4 regions of the Centipeda dianae genome follow, and region 4 is predicted to be linked to each of the others. Evidence: riboswitches for the same ligand, from Rfam matches in the RefSeq annotation. Region 4 holds a riboswitch; each other region holds the start of a gene.
What was found. Region 4 has a riboswitch for cobalamin ahead of nikB (nickel ABC transporter permease). Riboswitches for the same ligand answer to the same signal wherever they lie in the genome.
Positions count from the first base shown of each region.

Region 1: it holds a riboswitch for cobalamin, as region 4 does, so the genes downstream of both, QU667_RS08005 (ABC transporter substrate-binding protein) here and nikB (nickel ABC transporter permease) in region 4, are expected to answer to the same signal.
Region 2: it holds a riboswitch for cobalamin, as region 4 does, so the genes downstream of both, QU667_RS00150 (TonB-dependent receptor plug domain-containing protein) here and nikB (nickel ABC transporter permease) in region 4, are expected to answer to the same signal.
Region 3: it holds a riboswitch for cobalamin, as region 4 does, so the genes downstream of both, QU667_RS07740 (sirohydrochlorin cobaltochelatase) here and nikB (nickel ABC transporter permease) in region 4, are expected to answer to the same signal.

Region 1 covers NZ_CP128650.1:1,619,962-1,627,436, forward strand. Annotated here, with positions in the region: gene QU667_RS07995 (TonB-dependent receptor) at 1-365, opposite strand, end outside; gene QU667_RS08000 (TonB-dependent receptor) at 481-2,604, opposite strand; gene QU667_RS08005 (ABC transporter substrate-binding protein) at 2,632-3,705, opposite strand; cobalamin riboswitch at 3,873-4,057, opposite strand; gene QU667_RS08010 (autotransporter outer membrane beta-barrel domain-containing protein) at 4,469-6,712, shown strand; tRNA gene QU667_RS08015 (tRNA-Val) at 6,898-6,974, shown strand; tRNA gene QU667_RS08020 (tRNA-Val) at 7,178-7,253, shown strand; gene QU667_RS08025 (Crp/Fnr family transcriptional regulator) at 7,308-7,475, shown strand, end outside.
Region 2 covers NZ_CP128650.1:24,032-31,506, reverse strand. Annotated here, with positions in the region: gene QU667_RS00155 (ABC transporter substrate-binding protein) at 1-331, opposite strand, end outside; gene QU667_RS00150 (TonB-dependent receptor plug domain-containing protein) at 405-2,819, opposite strand; cobalamin riboswitch at 3,138-3,326, opposite strand; gene QU667_RS00140 (deoxycytidylate deaminase) at 4,593-5,069, shown strand; gene mnmG (tRNA uridine-5-carboxymethylaminomethyl(34) synthesis enzyme MnmG) at 5,118-7,019, shown strand; tRNA gene QU667_RS00130 (tRNA-Gly) at 7,089-7,162, shown strand; gene QU667_RS00125 (hypothetical protein) at 7,232-7,475, shown strand, end outside.
Region 3 covers NZ_CP128650.1:1,565,208-1,572,682, reverse strand. Annotated here, with positions in the region: gene QU667_RS07755 (RluA family pseudouridine synthase) at 1-862, shown strand, start outside; gene pyrR (bifunctional pyr operon transcriptional regulator/uracil phosphoribosyltransferase PyrR) at 875-1,423, shown strand; gene sigH (RNA polymerase sporulation sigma factor SigH) at 1,502-2,311, shown strand; cobalamin riboswitch at 2,416-2,602, shown strand; gene QU667_RS07740 (sirohydrochlorin cobaltochelatase) at 2,717-3,748, shown strand; gene QU667_RS07735 (Gfo/Idh/MocA family protein) at 3,908-4,894, shown strand; gene QU667_RS07730 (ABC transporter ATP-binding protein) at 4,900-5,787, shown strand; gene QU667_RS07725 (ABC transporter permease) at 5,787-6,524, shown strand; gene QU667_RS07720 (metal ABC transporter ATP-binding protein) at 6,790-7,475, shown strand, end outside.
Region 4 covers NZ_CP128650.1:1,183,278-1,190,752, forward strand. Annotated here, with positions in the region: gene QU667_RS05785 (ABC transporter substrate-binding protein) at 1-1,166, opposite strand, end outside; gene nikC (nickel transporter permease) at 1,180-1,992, opposite strand; gene nikB (nickel ABC transporter permease) at 1,989-2,933, opposite strand; cobalamin riboswitch at 3,043-3,275, opposite strand; gene QU667_RS05800 (MATE family efflux transporter) at 3,393-4,730, opposite strand; gene purD (phosphoribosylamine--glycine ligase) at 4,887-6,146, opposite strand; gene QU667_RS05810 (IMP cyclohydrolase) at 6,157-6,750, opposite strand; gene purN (phosphoribosylglycinamide formyltransferase) at 6,747-7,379, opposite strand; gene purM (phosphoribosylformylglycinamidine cyclo-ligase) at 7,372-7,475, opposite strand, start outside.

The sequences.
Region 1 (7,475 bases), 440 kb from region 4:
ATGCTGTGCGTGTCTTCGATTCCCATCTCGCCGCCGCGGTAGCCGGGCTTACGCACGAGTACACCGGGGACTGTTTTCAGCGCATCACTGAGTTGGTTAAAATGACGCTTCTCAAGCGTCTCCCGATCAATGACATTCACGTCGCCGCCCGTGCGGTAGTAGGACTGTTCCGTGATAACATTGCCAAACGGATCTTTGAGTTCACCTGCGACCTCGATATCCTTCGTTTCATATGAAATTGACGAATCGGTCTCCTCGATGGATTCACGCGCAGAAATCTCCTGTGCGTGAACATTCACCCCCCCGTACAGGACAGATGACAAGAGAACGCCAAGCGCCGCACCCTCACGAATCTTCTTGCTCATTTGCTGACTCTCCTTTGACAAAACACCAATGAATACATCGACACATCATCGAAACAATGTCCAAGTACAGGGACACTCCCGTACGCGTATTCTGTTTCTGATATGACAGTACTTCTTAGAAATCATACGCCAGAGACAGTACCAGACTGCGCGGACCATGCATCGAGACCGATTCCGCAACGGCATCCTGAACAACCCAATACTCTCTGTTCAGTACATTAAATACGTTGAGCCCCACGCGCAGCGCATCTCCATTCGCAAATGTATGTTTGTACTGCGCCCCAAGATCCAGTCGCCACCATCCCGGTACATGCTTGCTGGCAAGCGGATTCATAGGTGCCTTGCTATTCGCCACCATACGTCCCGTCAGTGACCATTCCGCATTCATCTGATATTCGGTGGAGAGTGTGAAATTCCATTTTGGAATTCCCGCAATCGTCCTACCGTCATTTTTTCCACCCTTTTGCTTGGCGTTCAGGTACATTATCCCGCCAAGGAGATTGAGTTTTGGCGTTACGTGTCCGAATACCGTCACTTGTCCCCCTTGATTTTTTTGTCGGCCGTTATAGCCATACCGATTATTCGCATCCACATGGAGATTTTCCTGCTCCACGGAAAAAATGCTGAAGCTCCCGCCCAGACGCTTGGCATCCCATTTCACGCCAAGCTCGTATTGCTCGGTGGTCTGTGGCGGCAGATATTCTCCCCTGTTGGCATATCGTCTGCCCACCTTTCTTCCCCTGCCGAGACTTTCCATGTAGTTGGCATACACCTTCACATGGGGGTTCAGCGCATACATCAGTCCGAAATTTGGACTATACTTGGAGCTGTCATTTTTTCCCTGTGAAACAACCTGATGACGAAGGCCGAGCAAAAAAGACCATTTGTCATCATCGGTGACGATGCGATCGACAAAACTGATTCCCTTCATGACCTTATCGTCGTCATCATCATGATACCCCCAATTCGGTGCCTTGGGCGGGATCATCTTATCAAACGAGGATTTGTCGTAAATATTCCCCTTGTAAGGAGGAAGCAGATCATCATAGTAATCCGTATCATACTCAATCCATTCCTCGCCCTCCAACCGATCCGCGCTCAGCACAATATCGTGATGCATCTGACCGGTATCGGCTTTCAGACGAACACCCCCGGCATACCCGCGAAAGGTTCTGTTCTCCCGAATCATCTCCACATAGGTTATAAAATTCCCCTTCTCATCGGTCAGCCTTGGATAGTACGCCATGATCACGGGATCCCACTCATCGGTATGATACCCGCACTTAAAAAACAGTTCTGCCGAGGGATTGAGCTGCTGCGCCAGAGAAAACGTCACAATATCGTTGGCATGGCTGTATTCTCCCCACGAAGGCTGAAAGTTTGCATCCCCCTGCGGCGGTTTTGGCAGAGAATGACCACCCAGTCGGATTCCTGTCTGACATCCTTTGTGGCGCACCTCCCGATGTCCGACCAAAAGCTGCGCAGAAGTTTTCTCTCCCCGATAATCGACATTGACAAAAGCATTGTTTTCCTTATATTTTTCATTTCGGAATCGCGTTGCTCCATCCTCGATGCCGATATTGGCCCGAACGCCCCACTCCTTGTCCTTCCCGAAGCGTGTCCCGAGATCCAGTTCATGAGCAAAATGGCTCTTCCCGGAAAAGGTTTCCCGGAAGACGATCTTCGTCTCATCTTCCGCAACTTTCGGAACGAGATTCACGGTGCCGGCCGCACTGGCAGAGTAACTACCGATCCCGTTCACCAACGTATTTGGCCCTGAGATGATCTCCACCCTGTCCACGAAATTGGTTGGAATCGACGAAGGGGAGAGCATCCCCGGCACGCCATTGATGTAATAGTCCTGCGAACGCAGACGATAGCCGCGAATATGCACATCATTATAGGTATTGTCGCCGTCAGAGGTCACCGTGGGATCCAACGTAAGCACCTCAAGGAGCGTATTTCCGGAGGAGCGATTCATGTCAATGGACTTTTGCGAAAGGCTCATCACATTAAACGGTACATCCATAAAGTCTGCCTTGCCAATAATGCCCAAATTGTTCTTGCGTACAATTTGCCCGCCATGGAAAATTTCGTCCTTATAATTGCCATACACAAAAACATCCGGCAGAGAATACGAATCCTTATTCTCAGCGGCTGCGCCATATACGACCGGCAGATGGACGGACCCTGCAAGCAGAATACTGAGGAGAACGGCTCTTTTTTTCATGAGAATCATCCTTTCCAACATTCATGGAGATACATATTATTCTAGGTTCGATATGACCTTTGAACCGCCCCCCTTGGTTTCCATATCGCATTCAATGTCCGGATACAGACCTTTTGCAAACAGGCAAAGCCCCTTTGCTGTGCGCAGCCCGGGCATATACATATACTCCACAGGAATTGGGTAGACGCGGTTTTCCCGCACGGCTTTGAGCGAACGGTATTCCGGATGATGCATCAACTGATCTGCAAAAGAAGCCGTATGCTCATCAAAATATTCCACAAAGATAACATCCGGATCTAAGACCAATAAAGTCTCCGCGTCGCGAAACTGCACATCTGTCGCCATACGAGCACCGAGTGTGTGCAGAAAATCACCGACAAGCCAACGCGCATTATAGTTGATCACATATTTTGATGGTGAGCCTTCCAGAACGATGACACGATCCTGCCTTTTCCCCGCTGTTTGTTCCCGTATCTGCCCAATCTGAGCGGAGATGTCTGCTGCAATCGCCTCAGCTCTCTCCGGACAGCCAAACACGATACCAACATCACGTATGTAGCGGAGTTCTTTTTCGATGGTCTGTTTCTCTCCGGTATTTGATGTCACAGGAATATAGGTAGCTACACCACGTTTGTGCCACCATTCTGTCGATCGGAGTCTCCGCTCAGAAAATGCGGATTGCCGTGCGAAAATCAGATCCGGTTCCGCGGCCAGAATCATTTCCAAACTTACTCTCTCCGGAGCAATTTCCTGTATTTTGGCAAATTCCTCCGGATACCGCTCCTGTAAATCAGTCGTATGCGGAGGCTCCATACAGGCTAATACGATGCGATCTGCCAATCCCAACGCCAAGAGGATTTCAATGTTGTTCCAATCCATCACCACAATCCGCTGCGGTTCACGCGTGATGACCAACATCTCCTGCTGTCCTCGTGAGTTATAGGTCTGCACACTGCGCACCGTCGTCTGTCTCTCCGGCAGAACATCATGAATCGGTAAAGATGTTGTTGTAAATTCACGTAAAATAAAGATCGTGCAAAATATCACAGCGAAAAGAAAAAACAATATCCCAAGATCCGATATGTGCTTGTATCTGCGACATCGACACATCAGATCATACGCCTCTCCTTCTGCCTGATCCCCATTACCTTTTTCTCGTTATGCTTTCGAGCAAAAGATGCACACACCATGTAACAAAAAAAGCCTTCTTGCTCTCCGGCAAAAAGGCACACGAAACACACAAAGATAATCGCGCCTTCCTGTCTCTCGCAGGGACGATACAGCGTTCCAATCGGGCAGTTCTTCTGGCTCTGCTTCCTCGTCTTCCCCGCCTTCCCGGTTTCCCAGTGACATATTGAGGTCGACTCTGCATTACAGCTGCGGGACAGCGCAGGTCTTGCACCTGCTTCTCTATTCAGGAAACACGGATAAATTCAGCACCGCCGTCTTAGCACATCTTTTCCGCCCTGCCATCGTCAACAAATCCTCCACATAGCCCTACTATGCGTCCGGTTTGTTTCCTTGGCAGGACAAAAAATCTGTACCAATACGACGGACTTCATTTTATCAGTGATTCCTTGAGCGCAATGCGCACCCGATTGGCAAAATATTGAATTATATTTTTATTTCAAAAAGATAAGCCTAGATTATCATACTGTTAATACACTGTCAAGTTGAATTGTGATGCAACAATACAATCAAAAACCTCATTTATTCTACTTTCTCGATTGCCGATATGTCGTCATTTTTCTTTTGCATAATTTTTTAACGAAAATTTATTTTACAATAAAAAAAGCAGATGTTATAATAGCCGACGATTATGTTGCTTGGATGAAATGCGGTGTTTCGTCCCGATGATGAAGGAGGAATAATTATGGCGTATTGGAAGATGCTCGGCAGGAGAAACAAAAAGAACATGGTTCTTGCCTCTATGCTGGCGGTAAGTGTCCTATCGAGTGCGACGGTATGCGCGGCGAAAACGATTGAGAAACATACGAACGGCAAAGCCTACGGCCGTACGATGCACGACGACCAAAAAGAAGTATGGAATGAGGATGTCACGGTCAACGTCTCCGGCAATGGGGGCGGCCAGTGGTACAACAATGTGACGGGGCTGTACCTCTTGGAGGGCGCAGATCTCACGATCAACGGCGACTTGAAAATGGTGGTGAAAAACAAAAATCCGGCCACGCGGGGCAAATCATCGTCCACCTCGGACATCGCACATTACTATATGAGCGGCATCTATGCGGGTTACGGCGGGTACTCGTACGGTGAGCAGCACGGGGATACAAAATGCACAATCAACGGCAACGTGGATATGGACATTGTAGGCGTGGCGCTCCAAGCCAATAAGGACGGATACATCACCGTGCGCGGCGGCAAGATCGTCACGCACGCACTCACCACATCCGATACCTATGCGATGCTTGCCGAGGAGGGCTCGGTGTTCATGAATACCGGTGCCGATGGGAAGACTCCGGGGACAGCAGACGTGGATGTCTATGGCAACCTCGGGGTGCTGCACAAAAACTATGGCATCGACCCCAATCCGGACGCACACGGCTCTTTCGTCTCCATTGGTCTGACCACGGCAAAGTCGAAGCTGACCGGCGGTGTGCTCAACGAGTTCGCTGAAAACGGACAGAACAAACATCACGCCGGTGTCGATATGTACCTGAAGAACGGTGCCGTCTGGAACAATCAGTGGATCGGCGCGGAACGCGTGGCGGCTCCCAACCGGGCGGACAAAAACACCTATCTCTACACAGGAAGCAAGGTGAGGAACCTTGTCGGCGGGGCGTCGGAGGCGGAGCGCGGACACATCCACCAAAAAGACACGCGCCCCATTACCGTAGATAACTACAGCGGTCATGAGGCGGTGCATTATGGTCGTGCGGCGGACGGCAGTCTCGTCGGAGGGAATTTCGTCGTCAACCATGCCGCCGCAGGTTCGCAGGTGACGCTCTCCGCACAGAATCCGACCATCGGCAAGAGCCTGAACGAGGAGGAATACAAGGCGGAAGTGGAGAAAAGCTTGCAGGCACTCGCAGGCAAGCTCTCTTATACGGGCTATGTCAACGGAGAGCGGAACCTGAGAGGAATCGCGGCAGTGGAGGGCGGTCTGGTCGCCCCGGCGGCAAAGATGCAGCTCGATTATCAAGCCGCCGACGGGCAGGCAAAGCTGTCGTCACCGATCTTCGAAAAGGAGACACCGCTGGTACGCGGTGCAAAGAGCGCGATGCTGGCTTCTTCCGTCTTTTGGGCGGGAAACAATAACGACCTGCGCCGCCGCATGGGCGATCTGCGTCTGGGAAGCGAAGAAAACGGCATCTGGGTGAAATATCTGGGCGGCAAGACGGGGGTTGAGGACGAGCATCTCAATCTCAGGCAGAACTACCATATTACACAGCTCGGATACGATCGAAAGGTGAAGGACTGGACGACCGGCATTGCACTGGAGTACGGAACATCCAGTGCATCCTACGGCAACGGCTCAGGGAAGGGACGACTGAGCGGCATCGCACTCTACGGGAGTATGCAGAAAGACGACGGGCAGTACCTCGACATCATCGGGAAAGGCACGCATCTGAACAATGAATACAGTGCCTACACCGACAGCGGCTACCGCATGGATGGCGACTACGGAACGCACGGGTTCTCCCTGAGCATGGAATATGGGAAAAAACTTCCTGAAAAGAACGGATTCTACGTCGAGCCGAGTGTAGAACTGACCTATGGTCATTTGGAAGGGGCGGACTACGATGCGCCGACCAATGTTGCAGGAAAGAAAATACGCGTTCAACAGGATGCATTTAACAGCACGGTCGGCAGGATTGGCATTGGGGTTGGCACTGACACGCCAAGAAGCAACCTATTTATGAAAATAGCACTGGCGCACGAGTTCAGCGGCACAATGACGAGTAAATTCACTGCGCCGAGCGAGCCGACAAGCAGCACAGAGATCGACCTGAAGGACACTTGGGTGGATCTCGAACTTGGCGGAAGTCATAAACTCAACGACAGCTCGTATATCTATGGGACATACACGAAGAATTTTGGTGCAACACTGGATAACAAGTGGCGCGCCGATGTAGGCGTTCGTTTCCTTTTCTAGGGAATCACAGAGAAATGGACAAAAACGCAGAGGATAGGAAACCCCTCTGCGTTTTTTGACTCTCATCGACAAAAACACCGCAAATAAGAATTGTGCCCCTGTTTCATTCTCTAAAAAAATTTTCTTGACATATGCCCCCATCCTTGCTATAATCCATCTTGTCGTTTGGACATGAGCGACAAAATGGGGTTATAGCTCAGTTGGTTAGAGTGTCTCGTTGACATCGAGGAGGTCACAAGTTCGAATCTTGTTAACCCCACCATTTGATTTTCCATCCGCAGCGATGCGGATTTTTTCTTAGGAATCACTGATAAAATGAAGTCCGTCAGATTGGCGTAGATTTTTCGTCTGAACAAGGCGGAAAACCGGACGCAGAGTGCTGCTCTGTGGAGGATTTTCCGCCGAAGTGTAGGCAAAAAAGATGCGTCAAGGTGATGGTGCTGAATTTATCAGTGCTTCCTTTAGGCTCACTTAGCTCAGTTGGTAGAGCATCTCCGTCACATGGAGGGGGTCGGGGGTTCGAATCCCTCAGTGAGCACCATTGTATATGACAGCCGTCCCGTGTGGGCGGTTTTTTTGTATATGCAGGAGTATCATGATGTCAAAGGAAAAGGAAAATGCCGCACACATTCTCGCACAGACGAGTCTCGCGCAGGGAATGAATGCAGAGGAGGTTGCCGAACTCCTCGCCTCAAGCGATGTTACGCTGCGCACATACCCGAAGGGAGCACTCATCTTCCACGACGGGGAGATGCCCCACTCG
Region 2 (7,475 bases), 1.2 Mb from region 4:
GAATCGCCTCGTATGCCGCGCGGTATTCGGGACGGATGTACTTCACATTCGGCACGCCCATCCCCGCAATGATCCGATCCCCCACACCGAGCGCGAGAAGCGTCTCGATGGAGTTCTGCCAGACGGCGACGACGCGCTGCGGCGGCTGCTCGTAGAGCTGAGAGACCGGTGCTCCCTTCTCGTCGATGTTCTCAATCGTAACGGGCGTATACGCCGCATCCGCCTGCGCCGGCATCGCGGGACGACGCTCATTCTCATGCACCTTGACGACCGGACTGCACGCCGCGCACAGGAGAGCGAGGACGATGAGCAATATATATGAAAGTTTCATCCTTCCTCCTACAAGAAAGAGACGCAAGGCATCCTTTGGGAAGAATGTCTTGCGTCCTTTCATTTCCGAACAATTAGAACGTGTAGCGAGCGCCGACCATCACACTGCGCGCAGGCATGGTGGAGGAGCCAAGTCCGTTGTAGGAGCTATAGGAGGTCTGATATGCCTCGTTCGTGAGGTTGTTGACGGTGATATATCCCGTCAGATCGGGCGTAAAGCTGTAGTTGATGTTCCAGTCAAGGACGAGGAACTGGCGATCCGTAAAGGCTCTCAGGTTGTTCCCCGTGTACCAGTTCATCAGCAGTCCCGTATAGAGCTTCTGATTCTCATAGGAAAGGTTGAGCGCATAGTGGTTCTGCGGGCGGAGGCGGTTCATCTGTGTGTTGATGTCGTCCTCGCCGTTAAGCCCCCAGCTCGGATCGACATTCCAGCCGCTCTTGACCTGCCATTTATCATCCATATGCGAGTAGGATGCACTCATTGTGACGTGCTTGTCAAAGGCGTGGTCAAACGTGATGTTAAAGGACGTCTTGTCCTCGCGGGCATTGACTGCCGTGTAGTCATAACCAGGAATCGACGCATCCCAGATGGGGAACGATGCAATCGCGTTCGACATCCGCGTCCAGTCATAATGAACTGCAAGGGCGGAATGCTGCGAGAACTCCTTGCGTACGCCAAGCGTCCACACATCACCACGCTCATTTTCGAGCGGCGTCTTGTAGATGCCGTGCAGTGTCGTATAGTCTCCCTGCCGCACGGGACGATAGATCTGTGTCCAACCGCCATATACGCTGAGCGTATCATCGATCAGATACTCCGTATTGAGCACAGGTGTGATGAGATGGGATTTTCCTTTTCCCTTGAATCCGGCATTGCCCGTGTAATCATAATCCGAGTAGTAAGTATAGCGGAGCGCCGGGGTCAGGTCCCAGTTCGGCGTGATGTGGATCTTGTCCTGCACATAGCCGATCACCGTGTTACGGCTCGTTGTAGATTCCACATATTTTCTTGTACGCCGGCTATAGTATTTTTCAACAGTCTTAGCACGATCATAGGTTAGGCTCGCAATAACATCGTTCTTGCCGATTGCTCGCGCATACTGCACTTGAACGCCCTGATTACGTTCTTTCTGCCATCCCGTCGGCTCTGTGGCTGTACCGTCGGTCTTCTCCAGCCATTCCTGCACCTTCGCCGGATCGCCGCCCGGGAATGGTGCGAGATTTTCACGAATCCACTGTTTCAGCTCGGCAGCCGTCGCACCGCCCGGAAAGCGTGCCTGATAGTCTGCGGCGGGGTCATCACTAAGTGACCATCTGTATTTATCACGAGAGGAGTAGCGATGATTCTGGTAATAGAGGCGAACAAAACTCTCCATACCATTGTCCTTGTCGAATGTCCACTTCAGCTCCCAGTCATTATTCTTAAACCGACTGAACGAGTTGTATACCTTGCCATCAAGTGCATATAGGTTCGCGTAACCCGGGTTGTCTGCGTCACCGAATGCGGGATCGCCGACCAATTGATTACTGCTGTTCAGCTTGCCAACGGCAGCTGCAAAGATAATACGCTCCCAGTCGTCCTGATTCCAGTATTTGAGACGCGGCGTCGAGATCGGGTAGCCATCCTTGCCTGCCTTGTAGTTGTACCAGAGCTTGATGCTCTGCTCCTTGCCGAGATCCTTGTCGAGACGGATGTTGACCGCCTCTTCCTTCCAACGCGAGCCGCCGAGCGTACCTGTCCTGCCCGTCTCGCCGTCCACATACTCCGTATCACCGCTCATCGTCTTTGTCACCGTGCCGAAATAGTGGAAGGTCGGATCGTCCTGCAGCGCACCCGAGAGGGTGAGCGCATAGTTGTGCTTGTGCCACGAGCCTGTGGAAAGATCGAGCGTCCCCTTCTGCTCGACTGCGCCCTTGCGCGTGATGATGTTGATGACACCTCCCGTCGCGTCCGGTCCATAGACGGATGCGCCGGGTCCCTTGATGACCTCGATCTTGTCCACGCTCTCGATGCCGAGCATCTGGTCGAGGTTGACCCCTGTGGACTTGCTGCCCGAGGTGCTCCGACTGTTAAAGCGGGTGCTCGTGAGGTTGTCCACGCGCCGCCCGTCGATGAGGATGACGACACGCGAGTCGCCGTTGATAAGCACGCCGTTGTTATAGGTCTGGTACCCGTACTCGCCGCCGCGATAGCCGGGGTTCTGGAACGTCACGCCCGGGATACGCTTGATCGCCTCGGTGAGATCCGTGTAGTGACGCTTCTCGATCTCCTCGCGCGTGATGACCTTCACATCGCCGCCCGTGCGGTAGTAGGACTGCTCTGTCACCGTGTCGCCGAACTGGTTGATCGTCTGCTCCGCCTCGACCACGATATTATCAATCGTGTAGGACTGCAGATTCTCATCATGTCCCGCATAGACAGAGGTCTGCCCCCCCCCCGTGGACAAGAGCCCTGCGAGGACTGCAAGCGTAAGATGTCTCTTCTTCATATTCGTCATTTCCTCCTTGATCGGGCATAGCCCTTCCATCCCATGCAACACCCTCCGGCATTGCTGACCGACTGCATAAAAAAAGGCTTCCCACACAAAGAAAGCCGCCGCGTTGCCACGGTATCGGCTCCCCTCCCCATCGCTCGTGGATTACCGGAAGCACTGATAAATTCAGCCATGCCATCTTGACGTATCTTTTTTGCCTGCACTGTGTCGACAAATCCTCCACATAGCTTTGGCTATGCGTCCGGTTTATCTCCTTGTTCAGACAAAAAATCTACACCAATCTGACAGACTTCATTTTATCAGCGATTCCTTACAGGTCGCGCAAAACAGGCAGTTCTCCTGGCTCGGATTCCTCGCTCGGCTGCGCCTTCCCAAGGATCGCTCCTCAGTGACGGGACTTCTCCCATGCAGCTCTGCTCCTCCTCACAGTGGCGGGACCGCTTTGGCTTGTACCAAATTCCCTATTAAGCCCTCACGGGCACCTGTTTTCTATATAGTTTTATACAAATTGACATCATTCTATTTTATATTTCATGTTTTGTCAATCCTATATTAACAGAGATTTCTTCTCAATTTTTGAACAGAGGTGGGAAGAGCGTCAGATGCTTGACGAACTGCGCGAATTGAAGTAAAATAAGCATAGAAAAAGGGCACTGCCGATGGGCGGCCGCCCCCTATATAACCGGAGAGAATCCCCGCCTATTGTTTGGAGACGCAAGGCGGGTTTTCTCATTTATCTTTTTACTGACAGAATCAGTATGGTATATACTACGAGAAATGATAGGAACTCATAGGTATCCATGTGTATTCCCCCTTTCGGGGGCGAGATTAGCCGCCTACCGTTTTTGATAGCAGTGCCTTTTCTCATTATAGCAAACAAATGTATGCAGTGCAAGCCTTGACGAACTGCGCGAATTGAAGTAAAATAAGCATAGAAAAAGGGCACTGCCGCTCAGCGGTTGCCCCCAATGTTATAGCAGAGATTACCCCGCCTACGATTTGGAGCGCAAGGCGGGGCTTTCTCATTTATCGTTTAACGGATAAGACTAAGATGGTGAACACAACGAGAAACGTCAAGAACTCGTAGGTCTCCATGCAGATCCCCCCTTTCGGGGGCTGAGTTGCCACTGCGCCTATCAGTGCCTTTTCTCATTATAGCAAACAAATGTATGCAGTGCAAGCCTTGACGAACTGCTCGAATTGAAGTAAAATAAGCATAGAAAAAGGGCACTGCCGCTCAGCGGTTGCCCCTTATACACGCGAGAAGTTCCCCGTCTGCAGTTTGGAGCGCAAGGCGGGGCTTTCTCATTTATCGTTTAACGGATAAGACTAAGACGGTAAACACAACGAGAAACGTCAAGAACTCGTAGGTCTCCATGCAGATCCCCCCTTTCGGGGGCTGAGTTGCCACTGCGCCTATCAGTGCCTTTTCTCATTATAGCAAACGCGTGTATGCAGTGCAAGCCTTGACGAACTGCGCGAATTGAAGTAAAATAAGCATAGAAAAAGGGCACTGCCGATGGGCGGCCGCCCCTCAGAGTTGGAATAATCCGCCTACATGTTGGAAGCGTGCGGCGGATTTTTCTTGTTTAGAACTTGATCGCGAGGATCAAGGCAATGAGCAGAATGAGAAACACAAACATCTCATAGATACCCATACCATCACCCCCCTTCGTATTTGAAAGGGGCAAGATTAGCCGCCTACCGTTACTGGCAGTGCCTTATTTCATTATATCAAACAAATGTATGTAGTGCAAGGAGAGTAGCATGATTATCTCTTGGGACGAATACTTCATGGGCGTTGCGATCTTCTCCGCCTACCGCAGCAAGGATCCACACACGCAGGTCGGCGCGTGCATCGTCAACGAGGACAAGCACATCGTCGGTGTCGGCTACAACGGTATGCCGAACGGCTGCGACGACCGCGAGTACCCGTGGGGACGGACGGGGGAATTCACGGAGCAGAAATATCCCTATGTTGTGCACGCCGAACTCAACGCCATCCTCAACGCAAGTACGTCACTGAAGGGCTGTCGTATCTACGTGTCGCTCTTCCCGTGCAACGAATGCTGCAAGGCAATCATCCAGAGCGGCATCCGCGAGGTTGTCTACCTCTCGGACAAATACGCCGTGAGCGAGGCGACGAAGATCTCCAAGCGGATGTTTGACTCTGCGGGCGTTCGTTGGCGGCGCATGGAGACGGATCTCGCCGAGGTACCCGTAAACTTTATGGTAAAGGAATAACACAAAAACATTACAATTTATGTGATAAAACCAAAAGGAAATCATTACGTGAACAGTACTACAGATTATGATATTATCGTCATTGGCGCAGGGCACGCAGGTGTCGAAGCGGCGCTTGCGGCGGCACGCATGGGACGGCGTACCCTCATCGTCACGCTTTCGCTCGACAACATCGCCATGATGCCATGCAACCCGTCCGTCGGCGGCCCAGGCAAGAGCCACCTCGTCCGCGAGATCGATGCGCTCGGCGGGGAGATGGGCATTGCCGCCGACCGCGCGAGCATACAGCGCCGCCTCCTCAACACGGGCAAGGGCCCTGCCGTCCATTCCCTCCGTATGCAGGCAGACAAGTTCCTCTATCAGCGCATCATGAAGGAGACGGTTGAAAACACCGAGAACCTCGATGTACGCCAGCTGCTTGTGACGGAGCTTCTCACAGAGGAAACTGCGGGGAAAAAGCGTGTCACGGGCATCCGCTGCGAGACGGGCGAACGCCTCACGGCACGCGCCGTGATCCTCGCCACGGGGACGTATCTGCGCGGGCGCATCATCCTCGGCGAGACCATCTACGACAGCGGTCCGAACGGGCAGCGCCCCGCGATGGCGCTCTCGGACGCGCTACGGATGCTCGGTCTCACGCTCATGCGCTTTAAGACCGGCACGCCCGCACGCGTTGACCGCCGCACGATTGACTTTGGCAAAACTGCCATACAGGAGGGCGACCCTGCTGCGCCCGCATTTTCCTTTTTGACGGATGCGATGCCGGATGAACAGGCACCGTGCTACCTCAGCTATACAAATGAGAGAACGCACGCGATCATCCGTGCGAACCTCCACCGCGCCCCGATGGCAAACGGCGTGATTGAGGGGATCGGGCCGCGCTACTGCCCGTCCGTCGAAACGAAGATCGCACGCTTCCCGGACAAGGATCGCCACCAGCTCTTCCTCGAACCCGAGGGACTGCATACGAACGAAATTTATGTACAGGGGATGTCCACCAGTCTGCCGACGGATGTGCAGGAGGCGTTTCTCACCACCATCGCGGGACTTGAGCACGCACGCATTATGCGCCCGGGATATGCTATCGAATACGATTGTTTGGATCCGCTGCAACTCACGCCGTCCCTTGCCGTAAAACGTGTCGCGGGGCTTTACTCGGCGGGACAGGCGAACGGCACGAGCGGCTACGAGGAGGCAGCGGCACAGGGACTGATCGCAGGCATCAATGCCGTATGCGAAATCACAGGGGCGGAGCCGCTGATCCTGCGCCGCAGCGACGGCTACATCGGCGTTCTCATCGACGACCTCGTGACCAAGGGTACGGACGAACCGTACCGCATGATGACGAGCCGTGCCGAGTACCGCCTCATCCTCCGGCAGGACAACGCCGACCTGCGCCTCACCCCGATTGGACGCGCCGTGGGGCTGGTCAGCGATGCGCGGTGGGCGCGTTTTACGGCGAAGAGGGATGCCATCGAGGAGACCTTGCGCCTGTTGGAGCACACAAAACTCAGCCCCAGTGCCGAGACCGAGGCACGTCTTGCAGCGGCAGGATTTGCGCCCCTGCGCGTCCCGATGACACTCCTCGCCCTCCTTTCCCGCGAGGGGAGCTATGACGCACTCGCCCCGCTCTTTGACCTCCCGCCTCTTGCGGCAGATGTCAAAGAGGAAGTCGAGATCATGGCGCGTTACGACGGATATATCAAAAAACAGCGCGAACAGATCGCACGCATGGAGCGTCTTGAGAGCCGCCGCATCCCTGAGGGGCTGGACTACAGTGCCATCAAAAGCCTGCGCATCGAAGCGGCGGAAAAACTCGCCGCCATCCGCCCGCACTCCATCGGACAGGCATCCCGCATCAGCGGGGTATCCCCCGCCGACATCTCCGTCCTGCTTGTCTATCTTGAGAAGGAACGCCGCACAGAGCCGCCCGCATCACCAAAAGATTAACTTTCGATGATAAAGCAGATGTGTTCTTGACATCGTGCCCCATTTCGCGCTATACTCAGTAGCGTATCTGCGGGCGTAGTTCATCGGTAGAATGAAAGCTTCCCAAGCTTTAGAGGTGGGTTCGACTCCCATCGCCCGCTCCATAGAAAGTGCAGAGCCGTCCGAACGGGCGGCTCTTTTTGTAAGGAAATTGCGAAAGCAGGTGTTCATCCATGCGTCCATGGGGCATCCTCGCCCTCCTCTGCGCCCTCCTCACGGGCTGCACATCCACGCTCGCGACAGAAAACAGTGAGCCATATACGCCGGACGATGTGATCGGGATGGTGGAGGAGGAGTTTTCCTCCTGTGCACCGCATCTCGTTTGGGAGGAAACGCAGGTCGAAAAGGAAAAGCCGTTCGAGCGGCGCATCTATGTCCTGCACGATACGGCAAATGAGTTCAGCTTCGCGTGCAACG
Region 3 (7,475 bases), 380 kb from region 4:
GTGCCTTGTGCGGCAGCTGCCCGATCTCTCGCGCAGCTATGCACAGCGTCTCATTGCGGACGGACAGGTCACGGTAGATGGCGCGGAGCGCAAGGCAAACTATAAGTTGCGCGGCGGTGAGACGGTCGTGTGTACCGTTCCGCCTGCTGAGGAGACGAAGATCTGTGCGGAGGACATCCCGCTTGACATTCTCTATGAGGATGCGGACATCATCGTCGTCAACAAGGCACGCGGCATGGTGGTTCACCCTGCTGCCGGCATCTATACGGGAACGCTGGTCAATGCACTGCTGTGGCACTGCCGTGATCTTTCGGGGATTAACGGCGCTCTGCGTCCCGGGATCGTACACCGTCTCGACAAGGATACATCGGGGGTGATGGTCGCGGCGAAAAACGATATGGCGCATCACTATCTCGCACGTCAGATTCGGGACAAGGATGCGCGGCGGGAGTACCGTGCCATCGTGTACGGCAACATCGTCCCGCGCGCAGGGATCATTACGGGCGACATCGGGCGGCATCCGACCGACCGTAAGAAAATGGCGATTGTGCGGGAAAACGGAAAGCCCGCGACGACACATTTCGAGGTGCTTGAGCGGTTCGGTGACTATACCTATGTTGTTTGCCGTCTGGAGACGGGACGCACACATCAGATCCGTGTACACATGACGAGCATCGGACATCCGCTCGTCGGCGACCCGAAGTATACGGCGAAGAAGAATCCCTTTGCGATCACGGGACAGGCGCTGCACTCGCTGACGCTCCGTCTCGCACATCCGCGCACGGGGGAAGAAATGGTGTTTGCCGCACCGCTTCCGGCGGATATGGAGGAGATTCTGTGCACATTGCGCACAAGTTCATAAGGAGATGACGGTATGACAGAGTTTCGGGAAAAGGCGGTTCTCATGGATGGGGACGGGATACGGCGTGCACTCATGCGCATTTCACACGAGATTGTGGAGAAGAACAAGGGGACGGAGAATCTTGTGCTCGTTGGCATACGCACGCGCGGTGTGACGATTGCTGCGCGCATCGGTGCGGAAATTGCACGCATTGAGCAGCGGCAGCTGCCATGCGGTGTGCTTGACATCACGCTCTACCGCGATGATCTCAACGAACTGTCCTATCAGCCCATCGTCCATCCGACGGAGATGCCCTTGGACATCACGGGCAAGACGGTCGTGCTTGTGGACGATGTGCTCTATACGGGGCGCACGATCCGCGCAGCGATGAACGCACTTCTCGACATCGGTCGTCCGCGCATGATCCAACTCGCCGTGCTCATCGACCGTGGGCATCGGGAACTGCCCATTCGCGCGGACTTCGTCGGCAAGAATGTTCCGACCGCCGCACTTGAGGATGTGTCCGTTCTGCTTCATGACAACGATGCGGAGGAGAAAGTCGTCATTCGTGAGCGCCTTTGAACGCGGGGGATCTTGACGAAGCTTTTGCAACAGGGGTATAATATTAAAGGATCATAGGACATTTGTAGGAGCAATCGTATGATTTTTTACGGCGAGAAGCAAACGTCTGTGTTGGATGAGGAGCAGGCAGAATCGGATGATCTTGAGTCCGTCGAACTGGATGCGGAAACAGGTGAGGCGGAGGAGGCGGCTGCAGAGAACAGCATCTATGACGGCTGTTCCGACGAGGAGCTGCTCGCGCACATCCGCTCCTGCGACGGCGACGAGGCACTCGACTACCTTATCAACAAGTACCGTAATTTCGTGCGCTCCAAAGCACGCTCCTACTTTCTCATCGGCGCAGACCGCGAGGACATTGTGCAGGAGGGCATGATCGGCTTCTTCAAGGCGATCCGTGACTATCGCGAGGACAAACTCTCGTCGTTCCGTGCCTTCGCCGAGCTCTGCGTGACACGCCAGATCATCACGGCGATCAAGACGGCGACGCGGCAGAAACACATCCCGCTGAACTCTTACGTTTCCCTCAACAAGCCCATCTATGATGAGGACTCTGACCGCACCCTGCTCGACGTGCTGTCGGGCGCACGCATCAGCGACCCCGAGGAGCTGGTCATCAGTCATGAGGAGTTCATCGACATTGAACAGAAGATGGAGGAGATTCTGAGCGACCTTGAGTGGCGCGTGCTCATGAGTTACCTTGACGGCAAATCGTATCAGGAGATCGCTGTCGATCTGCACCGGCAGGTGAAATCCATCGACAACGCGCTCCAACGCGTCAAGCGAAAGCTCGAAAAATACATGGAGTCGCGCGGCGACGATCTCGACATCGGTACGGTCTATCGTGGACTTACCACAATCAATCGTACGGTGCGTACGCCGGAGGAATAGGGGCTCCTTTTTTCTGCAACAGAATACATATCGAACGGGCTGCGAAATAAAGGTGTGAAACGATTGACAATCTGTGTATAACGATGTATTCTATGTATAGTTTTATAAATGAATGGGAGACAGGTGCAGCGCAGTAGCGCGTGCTTAATAGAGAAGCCGGACGAGCCGGCGCGGTCCCGCCACTGTGAGGGGAGCGAACCTGCAAGGATGCCACTGGGAGGATGTCCTCTTGGGAAGGCGCAGGGGAGCGATGAACCGAGCCAGGAGAACTGCCTGTCTGACAATCCACCGTGTGCCGAAGGCACAGACCTGCGAGCGACAGGAAGGGGATTCGTGAAGATGATTCACGAGGCTTTCTTGCTCCTGCAGGAAAGCCTTTCTTTATATTTTTTGGGAGGAATTCGGATGAAGAATTGGAAGAAAATGCTGGTTGCGTCGCTTGCCTGCTCGGCGGTCCTTGGCTTTTCCTACAGCCCGGCGGAGGCGTCGTATGAGCTCAATCCCGAGGTCAAGACGGTGACACCCGCACTCATGGAGGCATCGGAAATCGGTGTTCTGAAGTATGAGAACCCGCAGATGGCGAACTACACGAATAAGGATGCCATCGTTGTGACGAGCTTTGGCACGACGTTCAAGGAGACGCGTGAGAAGACGATCGAGGCAACGGTGGATGCAATCAAGGCGGCGCATCCGGGCGTGAAGGTTGTGACGGCGTTTACATCTCACATCATTATTGACCGCATTGCAAAGAACGAGGGCAAGAAGTACCCAACGCCCGAGGAGGCGCTCACACAGCTCAAGGCGGACGGCTACTCGCGTGTGGCGCTCGTCTCTCTCGATGTCATCCCGGGCATGGAGTACTCCTACGTCAAGGCCGTGTTCCATGAGTACAAGGAGCAGTTCAAGACGATGACCTGTGGCACGTCGCTCATGTACTGGCAGGGGCAGGAGGAGCAGCCGGATGATGTGATCGAATTCCTCCAGGCGGTCTCCAGCCAGTTCCCGAAGATGGGGAAGGATGAGGCGCTGCTCCTGATGGCGCACGGCACGCCGCACGTCTCCAACGCATACTATGCCGTCATTCAGGCGAAGCTGGACGCACTTGGGTATAAGAACGTCTATGTCTATACGGTCGAGGGGTGGCCGAGCCTCGAGGATGTCATTCCGAAGCTCAAGGCGAATAAGGTTAAGAATGTGACGCTCATGCCGATCATGATGGTTGCGGGCGATCATGCGCACAACGACATGGCAGGAAAAGATGCGGACTCGCACAAGAGTGTTCTCGAGAGCGAGGGCTACAAGGTGGATGCCTATCTCCACGGGATTGGTGAGAACAAGATGATCCGCGATATGTATGTGGAGCGTGCCGACGACGCATGGGATGCGCTGCAGGGAAATAAGGGTGCGGACGCAGATCATATCAAGATGATGAAGTAAGAGCGGTTCGTATCCGTACTTTGTGCGGTGAAGGGTTTGCTGCGGAAGTGTTTCACTTCTGCGGCAGACCCTTTTCTTTGTACGCATACCCTGCTATAATAGGGAGCAGTGTTTATAGTGTGGGGTACGGAAGTCCCGCATGACAAGGAGAACAGAGAGATGAAGATAGCGGTTGTCGGTACGGGAATGATTGCGCGGGAAGCTCTTACTGCCCTGCGTCAGGTAGAGGATGTTGAGGTCGTCGCCATCTGTGCGCGCCCGCAGAGCCGTGCAAAGGCGCAGGAACTGGCGCGGGAGTTCGATGTACCGCAGGTGGCGACGGACTACGGTGCGATGCTCGCGGCGCACGAGGCGGACTTTGTCTATCTCGGCATTGTCAACAGCGTACATTTCGACTATGCACGGCAGGCAATTGCGGCGGGTTGGCATGTCATTGTGGAGAAGCCGTTTGCTTCAACGCTTGCGGAGACAGAGGAGCTGATTGCGCGTGCGCGCGCGGCAGACTGCTATCTGTTTGAGGCGATGACTCCACTCTTTTTGCCGAATTATTTCGGCATCTTGGAGGCACTTCCGCGCCTTGGGCTCATCCGCATGGTACAGGCGAATTTCTCGCAGTACTCCAGCCGTTACGAACGCTATCTTGCACGCGATGTTGCCCCTGCGTTTGACCCTGCCCTCTCGGGCGGGGCGCTCTACGATCTGAATGTCTATAATCTCTCGCTCATTGTCGCCCTGTTCGGGCGGCCGAAGTCTGCGAACTACGGTGCAAATATCGGCTTTAACGGGATTGATACCTCGGGCATCCTGGCTCTGCGCTATGACGGTTTTGTTGCAACGGCGGCGGCGGCAAAGGACAGCTCCAGTCCGTCGTTCTTCCTGATCCAGGGGGAGGCGGGCTGGATTCGCGCCGAGGGGACACCGAACGAGCTCGCTTCCTTCACCATCGGACTGCGCGGCAGAGCGCCGGAGACGTATGCGCTGAACCGTCATGAGCACCGTATGGTGCACGAGTTCGAGACGATGCGGGATATTTTTGCACGAAAGGACTATCGAAGCGTGGAGGAGGGGCTGCAAACCACGCGCACGGTGATGGCGGTGATGGAGAAGGCACGCCTCGTGGCGGGGATCCAGTTTCGGGCGGATTGAAGACCATGGAACTCATGATGATCGAAATGGAGAATCTCGTCAAAAAATTTCCGCACACGAATGCAGCGCAGGAAAAAACGTGGAAAACGGCGGTTGCGGGGATTTCGCTTTCCGTTCGGCGCGGCGAGGTGTTCGGCCTCTTGGGCCCAAACGGTGCGGGCAAGACGACGATCATCCGTATGCTCACCATGCAGACACATCCGACGAGCGGAAAAATCCGTATCGGCGGACAGGACATCAGCGGCGATCCGTGCGTCATCAAGGAACGCATCGGTGTTGTGCCGCAGCAGGTCAATTTCGATCAGGAACTCACGGTATGGGACAATTTGGAATTGCACGCGCGTCTTTTCCATATCGGCCGTGCGGAGCGTACGGCACGGATTGGGAAACTGCTCGCAGAGATGGAGCTGACGGAGGTACGCAACGATAATGTGCGCCGTCTCTCGGGCGGGATGAAGCGGCGGCTGCTGATCGCGCGTGCCTTGATTCATCGCCCGCAGGTGCTCTTCCTCGATGAACCGACAGTGGCACTCGACCCGCAGATCCGACGGCATATCTGGGATCTTGTGCGCGAGATCGCAAAGAACGGCGTGACTGTCCTCCTCACAACGCACTATATCGAGGAGGCGGAGGCACTCTGCGATCGCGTGTCCATCATCAACAGGGGGACACTCATCGACGTGCGGACGCCGCGTGCATTCTGCGAGAATCTCGGCGCGTATGCGGTGGAGTGGGATGGGGCGGATGGACGCACCTATCGCTTTTTTCGCACGCGCGAGGAGGCACGCACTCATGCGCGTACACTTGAGGAGCAGATGCAGCGCGTTCTGCTGCGTCCGACGAATCTCGAAGATGTGTTCATCGAGCTGACGGGGCGAAAGGAGGGGCTGTGATGCTCGGCGATATATGGACGGTGTTCTGGCGCGACTGGGTTGTGCTGCGGCGCCGTCTGATCAAATATGTGCTGAGCCGCATGGTCTCGCCGCTGATGTTCCTCATCGCATTCGGCTGGGGGCTCGGGCGCAGCATTGACGTTGGCACCGGATCGTATCTGGACTTTCTCGTGCCGGGGCTGCTGGCGATGAACTCCATGAACATCAGCTTTAACAGCATTATCTCTGTTCATGCGGAGCGTGTCTACCACAGAAGTCTTGAGGAGTATCTGATCGCTCCGATCCGCCCCGATGCGTTCGTCATCGGAAAGGTGGCGGGATCTGTTCTGCGCGGGCTGATCTCTTCGGCGATCATCGTTGTGCTGAGCCGTCTTTTTGGCGCACATTTTACGATCACGCCGCTCTTTCTCCTCGTGCTTACGCTGAACTGCATGATCTTTGCGGAGATCGGATTTCTTGCGGCGATGTATACCCCATCCTATGAGGAGATGAGTCAAGTCAACCTCTATGTGCTGCTGCCGATGTCGTTCCTCTGTGGGACGTTCTTTTCGACGGCGGCACTGCCGGATGTGGTGCGCTGGTTCGTGGAGGCGCTGCCGCTGACGCATACAAGTCATCTTCTGCGCAGTCTCGGGCTGACGGGGGACTTCTCCGCGCTCTCGCTCGTGGTCGTCGTGAGCTATGCCGTGCTCGGCATCGCCGTCGGGACGTGGAAGTTCCGACGGCTGACGGATTGAACTAGACGACTATAGTCGTATAAAGTCCTGAAGGCATTATCGTTTGGTGAGGAAGCCCCACACGAACACCTCGTTACGCAAGTGATCGTGTGCTTGTACGCTTAAATACCGACGGACTTCTTAAACGCGCTTCGCTTGAACGAAAGAAATCCGTCGGGGCGTACCGCACACTTTACTCACTTGCTTCACTAGGGTTCGTTTAGGGGCATTCCTCACGACATTTCATCGTTACAATCAATTTGGCGAAACCAAGTAAAGGATCACCATGCTCAGGCATATTTTTCATCATAGAGGGGCGGCGGAGGGCTGTGCGCATTTCTGCTGTACCAAAATCGAGGACTTCGGTGTCTCGTTTGGGACGTTCGAGGTCTTTTCGCATGTAAACCTCCATTTTCACTGCGGGGAGATGACGGCGATTATCGGCCCGAACGGTGCGGGAAAGAGTACGCTGCTGCGTGCGATCCTCGGCGAGATTCCCCATACGGGGCATCTGCGCTTCGTTGATGCGGATGATCGGCGTATGCGTCCTGTCATCGGCTGTGTGCCGCAGTATCTGCGGCTGGATGTGAGTGCGCCGACCACGGTGCAGGATCTCTTTATGGCGTGCCTGTCCGCGCGCCCCGTTTGGCTCTTTCCCGTACGCGGTTTGCGCGCCCGTATCGTGGAAAACCTAGCCCGCGTGCGTGCGGAGCATCTGATCGACCGCCGTCTCGGTGCACTCTCGGGCGGGGAGCTGCAGCGCGTCCTGCTCGCGCTCGCGCTCGACCCCATGCCGAACCTCCTGCTTCTCGACGAGCCGGTTTCAGGTGTCGATCAAAGCGGGCTTGCACGTTTTTATGAGATTGTCGGACAGCTGCGTGCACAGGAGGATCTTGCCATTCTCCTCATCTCCCATGATCTCGGTATGGTGGCGCGTCATGCGGATAAGGTCGTACTGATGAATCATGGAAT
Region 4 (7,475 bases):
TCAATGCCGACCTTCTTGGCATCTGCCTGCACTGCCTCTGCGTAGATCGGAAGCTCTGCACGGCTGTTGTAGATGATAAAGTCAACAGACAGTGGCTTGCCGTCCTTATCGCGGATGCCATCTCCGTCGGTATCCTTCCACCCTGCCTCATCGAGGAGCTTATTTGCACGATCCACATTGTAGGCATTCGGATCGGTCAGCTGATCGAAACCATAGTCGAGGGACGGCGGAACCGGAGCCTTGCCCGGAATAAAGGTTCCCTTCAGGATGACCTCGTTATATGCCTTACGATCCGTCATGGAGATAAACGCTGCGCGTACCTTCGGGTCGCCGAGAACCCCCTTCGTATTGATGCGTGCGAGAACGGTACGCAGAGATGAAATACGGTCGATGTGGAATTTCGCATTGTCATTGAAAAGTCCAATATCGCCCGCCGCAATGTTAACAGCCATATCGACTTCGCCCGACTGGAGCGCCATCGCACGCGTATTCGGATCATCAATGGACGGAATTTCGACCGTCTCATACGGAACTTCCCCATCCCAATAGTTCGGGTTCTTTTTCATGACTGCTTTTTCCTTCACGAAGGATTCACAGACATAGGGACCTGTGCAGATGGGCCCCTGCTTGGCGAAATCACGCTCCCCTTCACTCGACACATCGACGATAAGGAACAGCGGGTCAGCAAGGAATCCCGGCATACTCGGCGACGGCTTTTCCGTCTTAATGGTCAACGTTTGACCATCCGCCTTCATCTCTGTGTACTTGAAGAACGTCTCTGCGCGATTGTTCTTCTTGAACGAACGCTCAAGGGAGGCTTTGACTGCCTCTGCCGTCAGCGGTTTACCGTTCGAGAACTTGACGTTGTCACGAATCTTGAACGTCCATGTCAGCTTGTCATCGCCGATCTTCCAACTCTCGGCAAGCCATGGTGTTGGGTTCATCTTCTCGTCGAACTTGACGAGCGTCTCCCCCATGCCGTAACGCATAACAACCCAGCTGAAGTAGTTCTCGGTCGGCTCAAGCGTGTCCGCAAAGTTCGTTACACCGACCTTGAGTGTCGTCTTGTCCCCTGCGGACTGACTTCCGCCGCCGCATCCCGTAAGAAGTGCTGCGGTCATACAGCCGGTCAGCAGTACGCCCACCCATCGTTTGAGTTTACCCATCTGTTTTCCTCCTTTAATTTGCCTTGCGCGGATCCATGATGTCCCGCAAACTATCTCCCCAGAGATTAAAGACTGCGACTACGGATGCAATCGCAAGTCCCGGGAAAATCATAAGCCACGGCGCTGTCTGAATCAGCTGCCGTCCCTCGTTCAGCATGAGCCCCCATTCCGGTGTCGGCGGCTGTGCCCCAAACCCGAGGAAGGAGAGCCCCGCGAGCTCCATCATCAGTGCGCCGATATCAAGTGCCGCTGTAACGATGATGATCGGAATGATATTCGGCAGAATATGTCGGCGAATCATATCAATCGGACGTGTCCCGCTGGTAATTGCTGCAGACAGATAGTCCTGCTGCTTGACCTTGAGTGTCAGACTGCGGGCAAGACGTGCATATTTCGTCCATCCGACGATGACGACGGCGAGGACTGCGTTGACTGCACTGCCGCCGAGCACACCTGCGATTGCAATCGCAAGGACAATGCCCGGGAAGGCAAGAAACACATCGGTAAGGCGCATGATAACGTTGTCCACCTTGCCGCCGATGTATGCAGAGATAACACCGATCAATGTACCCATTCCACCGGAAATAACGACAACGATCAGAGCCATTGTAATGGAGATACGTGCGCCATAGAGGATGCGTGTAAAGATGTCACGTCCCAGCTTATCCGTGCCGAAATAATGTTCGGCAGAAGGCGGAAGAAGCGAGTTCTGAATCTGCGACGTATACGGATCGTATGGTGAAATCAAGGGAGCACAGATGGCGACGAGCACGATCAACAGGATAATTCCCGTATATAGACGAAAGAGCAGTTGATCCCGCGTCATGACTTCGCCCCCTTTCTGAGTCTTGGATCAAGATAGTTGTAGGATATATCAACGATCAGATTGACAAACATGTAGAGCGTTGCAATCCACAGGACAAATCCCTGGAGGAGTGGATAGTCACGCATCTCAATCGCACGAACGGCGACACGTCCGATGCCGGGCCACGAGAATACGATCTCAATGACGGCAACGCCGCCGAGCAGCCAGCCAATCGCAAGACCAAGTAAGGTGATGAGTGGCAGGAAGGCATTTGGCAGAACGTGACGCAGGAGAATCCGTGACATGGACATACCGCGCGCCTTGAGTCCCGTGACATAGTCCTGTCCAAGTTCTTCGAGCACTGCCGTACGCACCTGACGAGTGTACTTGGATGAGAGCAGGATAGCCAGTGTAAATGCGGGAAGTACCATACGATCAAAGGAAACCTCGCCGCCCGCAATCGGAAACAACCCCAATTTCAGCCCGAACACATAGAGCAGGATAAGCCCGACCCAGAAGCTCGGCATGGAAACCCCGAGAAAAGTAAAGCATCGGATGATCTGATCCGGAAGCCGGTTGCGGTAGATTGCCGATATGACCCCCGCAGGCAGTGAGATCAGCAGCATCATGATAACGGCTGTCCCCGCCAGAAGGAGGGTACCCGGAAGATTCTGCAGGAGTTTTTCCTGCACGGGCATCTTTGCCGAGTAGGAGCGTCCCATATCTCCATGGACAACACCGCTCAGCCAGCTAAAATACTGTTCGTGAAACGGTCGATCCAACCCCAACTCGTGCCTCGTCTGCTCAATGGTTTCCTGGGATACAATGGTATCTCCTGTTTCGAGGATTGCATCCACAGGATCGCCCGGGGCAATAAAGGTCAGACTGAACGTCAAAAAACTGACGCCCAATAATGTGATGACCATTTGCACCAGACGCATCAAGATTGCTTTTGCACTCAACTCCCCAACTCCTTTTACAGAAAATAAAAAACGTCTGCCTCAAAAGAGGAAGACGGTGAAATGCATACAAAAACTTTAGCATCCATCTCCCCATCTCTCGTGAGTCCATCAATGAATCTTATTGCGAGCAGGCTTTCCGGCTCATAGATCAGCGTGTTCTTCCGCCTTCCCGAGATTTCTTACTCCCAGTGACTTTACAGGCACAGGCTCTGCGCCTGTGGAAGAACACTCCCTATTTACGGCTGCGGGACAGCATGGGCATCGCACCCATTTTCCTCTTATCGCACAACAGATGTCTCACACAGGAGATTTCCTGTTGACACTCGCAACGTATTTTATTCAGTTTTTAATACATCTTAACGTAGTATATCCATATCAGATATACTTGTCAAGACATTTATTTCAGATTATTTTGTTGGGCTAGTCAATAAGTCCTTTCAAAGCTGTTTTCATTCATTTTCAGCATAGGTGCAATGAACCATTGTCATTCTTCGTCTGATATACTCTGCGTAGAAGAAGGGCGGCACAGGCAGCACGCATGGTCTGATCCAAAACCAGCGACATCCATGCTCCCTCAAGTCCCATATTGAGTTCGTAAAGGAATATATACGTGATGATGGGTCGAAGCACCGTAATACTCACAAAGGAATATGCTGCTACCTGTGTTGTTTTTCCACTGGCGCGCAGAATTCCGGCGCAGACCATCTGATATGCCTCCGGAAAACTCACAATGGCGACGTATGCGATAATCAAACTGCCAAGAGGCATAAGGGCCGAATCGTGAGCATAGATACCAAAGATCTCCTCACGCAGAAGAAAGGTTATGAGAAATGCCGCAGCGGAAAAAATCAAGCTCCAACGCATTCCCCTCCAGAGATAGCATCTCCACTCATCCTGCTTATGTATGTCACGATTGTGTCCTGCGAGAACCGTGCTTGCCTTTCCCATACCATTGCAAAAACTATAATAGAAATCGCAGAAATTCATCGCAATCGCGTGTACAGCGTATGGGATCGTTCCGAGTTCGGCAACCATGCGCGTATAGACGACCATACCGATGCGCTCAAAGCCCTGCTCACTGAAGATGCCGCCGAATACGCCGAGAAATTCGCTGAGGTATTCTCGTGTTAAACGATAATTCCCCTGACTGAATATTCCCCACGTGTACAAGATCTGTACGGTCAAAATCAATGACCATACAGCTCCGCCCACCGTTCCGAGCGCTGCACCAAGCACCCCAAGTGCCGGAAATGGTCCAAGCCCAAAGATCAGAAGTGCGTTAAGCACAACGTTAACGACGTTGCCCTGTATATTGATGGACAGAACACGCATGGATTCTCCGCGTCCAAACATCACCGCCTGCATGAGTGTGGTGACGGACGTAAGAAAGACGGCAGGAAGTGTCCAAAGTCCATAGGTCATTGCATCGGCGAGATAGTCCTGCTGCGCTCCCATCCAGAGAAGAATGGAATCGAGACAGATAAAGAAGCCGATGTGTGCAAGTCCCAAGAAAACAATGACCAAGACCATTGTCTTTTTGAGAATATCGCCGTATGTATTGTGTTGATCCCGTCCGAAACGTTCCGCAATCAATATGGTCACCGCTGCGGCAACAGAGCGTGCAACGGTGAGGAGCATCATGCGCGGCTGCGTAAAGATGCTGACGGCAGCAATCGCAGCTGTTCCCAATGTTCCGACCATGATAATGTCTGCATTGCTCAGAAAAATCATGAGGACACCCTCAAGTGCGGCAGGCAGTCCGATCCGCAGGTAACTTTTATCGTAGGATGTCAGCATCACATCATCTCCCTATTTATCCCCATATTCCAATTCAACAAACTACCACAGAATGATAATTCTTGTCAATGATATGTGAATATGACTGGACAAATCGGCGGTAAACACAAAAAATCGGGGAACCGAAAGATAACGGCATCCCCGATTTTGAAATCATCAGCGATGAAGCGCACGATGCGCAATGTCCTTGCGATGATACGCATTCCTGAAGGATATTTTTTCAACTGCCGCGTAGGATTTTTTTACCGCAGATGCGATGCTCTCTCCCATGCCAACTACGCCGAGTACACGACCGCCATTCGTGACAATTTTACCATCCTGCTCCGCCGTACCCGCATGGAACACGAGCGCGCCCATTGCCTCAGCATCTGTGATCCCAAAAATTTCATCCCCTTTTTCATAGGATGTGGGATATCCACCTGCCGCGAGAACCACACAGACGGCCGCCCCGCTCTTCCAATGAATTGGGACATCCGCCAGTGTACCCTCAGAACAGGCACGCATGATCTGAACGAGATCCCCATCGAGGAGCGGCAGGACGACCTGCGTTTCAGGATCGCCAAAACGTGCATTGAATTCGACTACCTTTGGGCCGTCCTTCGTAATCATCAGACCGAGATAAAGACAGCCGCGGTAGACTCTGCCTTCGTTTGCCATAGCGGCAATCGTCGGTTTTAGGATCTCCTCCGTTGCGCGTTCGATCATCTCGTGCGTCATAACAGGTGCGGGCGCATAGGTACCCATGCCGCCCGTATTGGGGCCTCTATCTCCATCAAGAGCTCGCTTATGATCCTGCGCACTGATCATGGGACGAATGATCTTCCCGTCGGTGAAAGCAAGCAACGACGCTTCCTCCCCCTCCATAAACTCCTCGATGACGATGCGTGCACCAGCATCTCCGAAGGAACTCCCCTCCATGATCGCATCTACAGCCTCAAGAGCCTCACGCTCCGTCATGGCAACGATGACACCCTTCCCCGCAGCAAGTCCGTCCGCCTTGACAACGATTGGTGCGCCCTCTTTACGAATATACGCGCGCGCGGGTTCTGCCTCGTTAAAGACTTCATAGCGTGCCGTTGGAATCCCATACTTCTTCATGAGATCCTTCGCAAATGCCTTCGAGCCTTCAATCTCTGCTGCGTTTGCGCGGGGTCCAAACGCACAAATCCCAGCCTCCTCAAGATCGTCGACCAGTCTGTTTGTGAGAGGAATTTCCGGACCGACAACCACAAGCCCGATTTCTTTCTCCTTGGCAAATTTCAGAATCGCGTCGTTGTCTGTCACGGAGATGTTGATCTGCTTCCCCATGCCCGGATTGCCCGGGATAGCATAGATATTGTCCGTCTGCGGGCTCTCCATGAGTTTCCAATAGAGTGCGTGTTCACGCCCGCCCGATCCAATTACGAGAATGTTCACGTTATCTTCCTCATTTTTCCAACTGCCCGGCAAGATATGCATTGATTGCACTGTCATAGTCGGAGGTATGGGCAAAAGCCTCATGGGCAAGCTTCATGCGTGTCATACCATCGACTGCGCCGTCCTTTTCAATCTTCTCCGCAATTTCTGCATAACGTGCCGGATTTGTAATTACAGTGACAAATTTGAAATTCTTTGCCGCCGCACGAATCATGGCGGGACCTCCGATGTCGATCTGCTCAACTGCCTCGGCAAGTGTCACATTCGGATTTGCAACCGTCTCCTTAAACGGATAAAGATTGACGGCGACGAGGTCAATCGGTGTGATCTTCAGCTCACGCAAAGCCTTTTCATGCGTCTGATTGCCGCGAACAGCAAGAATACCTCCATGCACAAAGGGATGCAGTGTCTTGACGCGCCCATCCATGATCTCGGGGAAGCCCGTCACATCGCTGACGTAGATGACCGGGATACCTGCTTCACGGAGGGTCCTCATCGTTCCCCCCGTGGAAACGATTTCGATCCCGGCTTTATGCAGCACGCGTGCAAACTCCACTACACCGGTTTTATCGGATACACTGATCAGAGCACGTTTGATCTTCATAATAATCCTCCCCCTACGACAGGCAAAATGTGTACCTTTCGCCCTACTGTACGCAGCCTTCCTTCGACATAGAGCTTGATCGCCTCTGGAAAGATCCGATGTTCCTGCTCAAGTACACGAGCCGCAAGTGTATTCTCGGTATCGTCCTCCATCACCGGAACAACAGCCTGTAAGATAACAGGACCTGAGTCCATTCCTTCATCCACAAAGTGTACGGTACACCCGCTGACCTTCACCCCGTAAGCAAGCGCATCACGATGGGCATGTGCACCCGGAAAACTCGGTAGGAGTGCGGGATGGATGTTTAATATACGCCCTGTGTACGCATGGACAAAGACAGGGGACAGGATGCGCATGAATCCTGCAAGAATGACAAGAGTTACACCATGGGCATGCAGCTCATCCAGCATGGCACGCTCAAAGTCTGCACGCTGCGCATAATCCTGATAGATGACAGCAACGGCGGGAATTCCCTTTGCACGCGCACGCTCAAGAGCATAGGCCTCGCTCTTGTCTGCAATGACAACGGCAATTTCGGCAGGAATCTCGCCGCGCTCAACCGCCTCCATAATTGACGCGAGATTGGAACCACGTCCCGAGCAAAGAATCCCAAGCCTTTCTTCACGCATCAAAGACACCACCCTTGATGACGACTTCATGCGCCCCCTCTGTTACATGACCGATGCGGTATACTGCTTCGTTCTGCGCCTTCAAATGAGCAGTGA